Linked DNA regions of Stappia indica. Each later gene encodes a partner of the first gene's protein in a complex. Links are inferred from orthologs where the notes say so. Each region holds a gene or a part of one and is shown on either strand. Other genes may lie near its edges.

What was found. The genes of interacting proteins can lie anywhere in the genome.
Region 2: the proteins of GH266_RS03110 (region 1) and eno are in contact, whole or in part, in a solved structure (PDB 2FYM), measured with the Escherichia coli proteins. The link is inferred for Stappia indica from one-to-one orthologs.

The regions. Positions count from the first base shown.
Region 1 is NZ_CP046908.1:680,735-684,017, forward strand. Bases 41-3,254 are described here. They hold GH266_RS03110 (Rne/Rng family ribonuclease), read left to right. Parts: upstream 41-393; coding sequence 394-3,054; downstream 3,055-3,254. UniProt on the Escherichia coli protein: Endoribonuclease that plays a central role in RNA processing and decay. Required for the maturation of 5S and 16S rRNAs and the majority of tRNAs. Also involved in the degradation of most mRNAs.
Region 2 is NZ_CP046908.1:159,854-162,880, forward strand. What follows is about bases 1-2,958. They hold eno (phosphopyruvate hydratase), read left to right. Parts: upstream 1-821; coding sequence 822-2,096; downstream 2,097-2,958. Other genes in these bases: kdsA (3-deoxy-8-phosphooctulonate synthase), read left to right, coding at 1-724; GH266_RS00815 (STAS-like domain-containing protein), read right to left, coding at 2,213-2,958. In the rest of the region: more of GH266_RS00815, read right to left, coding at 2,959-3,027. UniProt on the Escherichia coli protein: Catalyzes the reversible conversion of 2-phosphoglycerate (2-PG) into phosphoenolpyruvate (PEP). It is essential for the degradation of carbohydrates via glycolysis.

The DNA of each region.
Region 1 (3,283 bases):
CCGCGGATCGAGGCGCATGAAGCGTCCGGCTGCGTTCAGCGCATCCGGCGTACGATGGCGGCAAGGCTGGCCGGAGCCCCCCCGTCTCGACTTGCCACCGAGGCCGCCTCAGCGCCCGGAACGCAAGTCGGCAGGACTGACACATCCGGCCCGCCGCGAGGCAGTGGCCGCCGCAACATGGCTTACTGGGCGCTGCAATGAACCAATGCGCGAAGACGATCCACAACGGACACGAGGCCGCCGTCACCGGCGTCGCCGGGTCCGGACGGATCGCCGCGCGGTGCAGCACCCCTTCGTCTTTCATCACACCGCAGAACAGAACGACCGCCTTCGCGCGGATCCGGACGAGCGTGACAAGCCGCCCGGGCGCGACGGTCGTGGAGACACCCATCAATGGCAAACAAGATGCTTATCGATGCCGCGCACCCGGAGGAGACCCGGGTCGTCGTGGTGCGCGGAAACAGGGTCGAGGAATTTGATTTCGAGGCCGCGAACCGCAAGCAGCTTCGCGGCAACATCTATCTGGCCAAGGTAACGCGCGTCGAGCCGTCGCTGCAGGCCGCCTTCGTCGACTACGGCGGCAATCGTCACGGCTTCCTGGCCTTCGGCGAGATCCATCCCGACTACTACCAGATCCCGATGGCCGACCGTCAGGCGCTCATCGAAGAGGAGGAAGCGGAGGCCGCCCGCGCCGACGAGGACGAGCGTCCCTCGCGCCGCAAGAGCAGGACCGCCAAGCCCGCCGAGCAGGAGAACGGCGACGCCGTCTCGTCCGACGATCACGAGAACGGCGAAGACGACGTCGAGTCGGTCGGCGCGGAAGACGCGCTGGAGGAGCTGCCCCAGCGCGCCCGCAAGCACCGCAAGCAGTACAAGATCCAGGAAGTGATCAAGCGCCGGCAAGTGCTCCTGGTGCAGGTCGTCAAGGAAGAGCGCGGCAACAAGGGCGCTGCTCTGACCACCTACCTGTCGCTGGCCGGCCGCTATTCGGTGCTGATGCCGAACACCGCCCGTGGCGGCGGCATCTCGCGCAAGATCACCACCCCGACCGACCGCAAGCGTCTGAAGAAGATCGCTTCCGAGCTGGAAGTGCCGCAGGGCATGGGCGTGATCCTGCGCACCGCCGGCGCCAGCCGCACCAAGGCCGAGATCAAGCGCGATTTCGAGTACCTGATGCGGCTCTGGGAGAACGTGCGCGACCTGACGCTGCAATCGTCGGCGCCCTACCTCGTCTATGAGGAGGGCTCGCTGATCAAGCGCTCGATCCGCGACCTCTACAACAAGGACATCGACCAGGTCCTGGTGGCCGGCGACGAAGGCTATCGCGAAGCCAAGGACTTCATGCGCATGCTCATGCCGAGCCATGCCAAGAACGTCCAGCCCTACAAGGACGCGACGCCGGTTTTCTCGCGCTTCATGGTCGAGAGCCAGCTCGACGCCATGTTCTCGCCGCAGGTGACGCTGAAGTCGGGCGGCTACATCGTCATCAACCAGACCGAGGCGCTGGTTGCCATCGACGTCAACTCCGGAAAGTCGACGCGCGAACACAATATCGAGGACACCGCCGTCCAGACGAACCTGGAAGCGGCGGAGGAAGTGGCGCGCCAGCTGAGGCTGCGCGACCTTGCCGGCCTGATCGTGATCGACTTCATCGACATGGAGGAGAACAAGAACAATCGGGCCGTCGAGCGCAAGCTGAAGGACTGCCTGAAGAACGACCGGGCCCGCATCCAGGTCGGCCGCATCTCGCATTTCGGCCTTCTGGAGATGTCGCGCCAGCGCATCCGCACCGGCGTCCTGGAAAGCTCCATGACCCCCTGCCCGCACTGCCACGGCACGGGCATGATCCGCTCGGTGGAATCGGTGGCGCTGCATGTGCTGCGCTCGCTTGAGGACCACCTGCTGAAGGGCGCGACGCACAATCTGATCGTCCGCACGACGACCGAGGCGGCGCTCTACATCCTGAACCAGAAGCGCGGCCACCTCGCCGACCTGGAGGCCCGCTTCGGCCTCGAGGTGACGGTGCAGGCCGGCCACATGGACAGCGGCCAGCACTATGTGCTGGAGCGCGGCGAGCCGATCGAGGCGCGCCCGGACGCGGCCCCGCGCATGATCCAGCCCTCCACCGTAATGCCGATGTCGGTGGAAGAGGACGAAGAGATCGACGAAGTCGAGATCGAGGTCGAAGAGGACGAGGAGGAGACCCCGCGCGGCTCCTCCGCCCGCGACCGCGACGAGGGCGACGACGAGAATGGCGGGCGCAAGCGCCGCCGCCGCCGCCGTCGCCGGCGTCCGGGCTCCGACGACGACCAGCCGCAGCAGGCTCGCCAGGCCGACGCCGATGAAGGCGACGAGGACGGCGAGAGCGAGAGCGACGGCGAAGGCGAGACCAGCGCCGCCGGCCGCCAGGAAGAGGGCGACGAGGACGAGCGCTCGCGCCGCAAGCGCCGCCGTGGCCGCCGGGGCGGTCGCCGCAGCCGCCGCGATGGCGAGGGCGAGAACGGCGAGAACGAAAACGGCGATGCGCCTGCGCAGGCCTCCGAAGGCGGCGAGAGCGATGCCGAGACCGGGGCTGATGCCGGAGCCGATGCCGGGACCGGGGATAGCGTGAGCGAGCCCGCAGGCGCCGAGACGGCTGCCGAGGAGACGGCGGGCGCGGACGAGGCTGTGGCCGAAGCCGCGAGCGAGACGGCTTCCGAGGCTCCCGCCGAGACGGACGAGCCGGCGGCAGAGGCTGACGAAGCTGTGGCCGAGACCGTGGCCGAGGAACCTGCAACGCAGGCCGAGGCACCGGCGGAAGAGCCGGCCGAGCCGGTCGCGGCCGCTGCCGAAGCTGCTGAAGAGACGGGCGAAACCGTGGCCGAAGAGGCTCCGGTGGAGGCTGTCGCAGAAGAGGCTTCCGAGCCTGCCGAGCCCGAGGCGCCAGCCCAGCCGGCAGCTCCGAGCGAGCCTGTCGTGGTGCGCGAGACCGTCTCCAAGGACGGCAGCACCGAGGAGACCGACCCGGACGGCCCGAAGCGGTCCGGCTGGTGGCAGCGCCGCAGCTTCTTCTGATCTTCCATCCATGACATGACGACGGCGCCCGGGGATATCCGGGCGCCGTTTTCGTTTTGCGGAATTTTGGAAAATTTCGAGACGGATTTTGCAAAATCCCGTCTCGAAATCGGCAAAAATCGAGACGCGCCCGCAAAATCGGCCAGGCGGGCGGAACCGGCCGCCTGCGGGGACAAGTCGGAACCGACGCGCGCCGAAAAGCCCCCTCTCTCGCCTCGCCGCCGACGGC
Region 2 (3,027 bases), 520 kb from region 1 along the record:
GGTGAAGGAAATCGCCGACGACCTCGGCATTTCCGTCGTCTTCAAGGCCTCGTTCGACAAGGCCAACCGCACCTCCATCGCCGCCTCGCGCGGCGTCGGCCTCAATGAAGCTTTGCCAGTCTTCGCCGAGATCCGCGAGACTTACGGCATGCCGGTGCTGACCGACATTCACTCCGCCGACCAGTGCGCCCCGGTGGCCGAGGTCGTCGACGTGCTGCAGATCCCGGCCTTCCTCTGCCGCCAGACCGACCTGCTGGTCGCCGCCGCGAAGACCGGCGCGATCATCAACGTCAAGAAGGGCCAGTTCCTCGCCCCCTGGGACATGAAGAACGTGCTCGCCAAGATCGTCGAGACCGGCAATCCCAACGTGCTCCTGACCGAGCGCGGCGCCTCCTTCGGCTACAACACCCTTGTGTCCGACATGCGCGCGCTGCCGATCATGGCGCAGACCGGCGCGCCGGTCGTCTTCGACGCGACCCACTCGGTGCAGCAGCCGGGCGGGCAGGGCACTTCCTCGGGCGGCGACCGCACCATGGTGGCGGTGCTGGCGCGCGCGGCCGTGGCCGTCGGCGTTGCCGGCGTCTTCATCGAGACTCACCCGGACCCGGACAACACCATTTCCTCCGACGGGCCGAACATGATCGCGCTCAAGGACCTGAAGGAGCTGCTCGCCGACCTGATGGCCTTCGACCGCATTGCCAAGTCGCGCCCGCGCGGCATCTGACACTGCCTTTTCCTTGTCGCCCGGCTCGGCTAGGAACAGCCGGACGGGGACAAGTCTGACCACCCTTTTGGAAAGTCCCACCCGCAGGGAGACGAGAATGACCGCAATTGTCGACATCACCGCCCGCGAGATCCTCGACAGCCGGGGCAACCCGACCGTCGAGGTCGACGTGTATCTGGAAGACGGCGCCTTCGGGCGGGCCGCCGTGCCCTCCGGCGCCTCGACCGGCGCGCATGAGGCGGTGGAGCTGCGCGACGGCGGCGCCCGCTACCTCGGCAAGGGCGTGCAGAAGGCGGTCGACGCGGTCAACACCGAGATCTTCGACGCCATCGGCGGCCTGGATGCGGAAGACCAGATCAAGATCGACGAGGCGATGATCGCCCTCGACGGCACGCCGAACAAGGCGCGCCTCGGAGCCAACGCCATCCTCGGCGTGTCGCTGGCCGTCGCCCGCGCCGCGGCCCAGTCGGCCGGCCTGCCGCTCTACCGCTATGTGGGCGGGGCCGGCGCGCGCCTGCTGCCCGTGCCGATGATGAACATCATCAACGGCGGCGCCCATGCGGACAACCCGATCGACGTGCAGGAATTCATGATCATGCCGGTCGGCGCCGACACGCTGGCCGATGCCGTGCGCATGGGCGCGGAGGTCTTCCACACCCTGAAGAAGGGCCTGAAGGACGCCGGCCACAACACCAATGTCGGCGACGAGGGTGGCTTTGCCCCGAACCTCGCCTCGACCGAGGACGCACTCGGCTTCATCATGAAGTCCATCGAGAAGGCCGGCTACCGCCCGGGCGAGGACATCTGCCTCGCGCTCGACGCCGCCTCCACGGAGTTCTTCAAGGACGGCAAGTATCACCTCGACGGCGAGGGCAAGGTGCTCGGCCCGGACGAGATGGCCGCCTATCTCGCCGATTTCGTCGGCCGCTACCCGATCATCTCCATCGAGGACGGCATGGCCGAGGACGACTGGGCCGGCTGGAAGGCGCTGACCGATCTGGTCGGCTCCAAGTGCCAGCTCGTCGGCGACGATCTCTTCGTCACCAATTCGGTGCGCCTGCGCGAAGGCATCAAGAAGGGCGTCGCCAACTCGATCCTGGTCAAGGTCAACCAGATCGGCACCCTGACGGAGACGCTGGACGCGGTCGACACCGCGCACAAGGCGGCCTACACCGCCGTCATGTCGCACCGTTCGGGCGAGACCGAGGACAGCACCATCGCCGACCTCGCCGTCGCCACCAATTGCGGGCAGATCAAGACCGGCTCGCTGGCCCGTTCCGACCGGCTCGCCAAGTACAACCAGCTCATCCGCATCGAGGAAGAACTGGGCGAGCAGGCCCGCTACGCCGGCCGCAGCATCCTGAAGGGCTGATCGGGCCCTTACGCCTCAACGCCTGAAACAATGAAACCCGGTGCGCTCCCCGCGCACCGGATTTTGTTTGAGGGTAACTTAAGATAATTGCTAGAACATCAAAATAACCCAGTTTTCTAGCTAGCCGATTGTATCATTCTCTTGGCTATGGCGCGATCTATAACGGCCCTTATTGAACTATCGACGTTCTGAAATTTAATTCTTGACATAAATGTGAGCGGTCCGAGTAAGACAAACAACCTGCCAAATACCTCATCGGCAAAGCTGCTTGATATTATAGTTATATCTGTAAAATCTACAAGTATTTCTTTATCATTTTCTGATCTTATTAGATTTTCTATATGCAGTCTCGCGCCAATTCCCGCTTCGCGAGATCCAAAATATTTGCACTCTCGTGACATGGAAAAGATATAAGCCTCCCTATCCCCTAATTCATGCTGCCTCTCAAGGTAATCAAATCCTGGTTCATGAATTTTCTCTTTGAACATAAGTGCGTTCTCGATCAGCTTTTCATCTCCGCATTCAACGCGGCAAATTACTGCTGTGCCGGGGTACAGTCTTGTTCCGGATACAGTCTTGACACGGCCAGTTCCCTCAGCACTTAATATCGCTTTGCCAGATATTAGTTCAAATTTTCCGTGGGAGAGCGTAGCGACACGAAAAGCGCCATAAAGTCCATTACCTTGATTTGTTGCGGGATTCCTAGTCACGCCCTCCTTAATTGCTCTCTCCAGAGCTTTTCTGTCGTCTTTTTCTCCCAGTGATCTTTTGATGCCAATTCCTGCGTCTGCCACTACAAACTCGATAATCTCACGGTTCTCGGATTTGATGGTACTTGCTTGTATAACTCCTCCAGTAGGGGAGTTGGCGTGATTTAATACATTATCTGTAATCTCGTTTACAGACCATTCCAAGGCAGCTATTTGTCGCC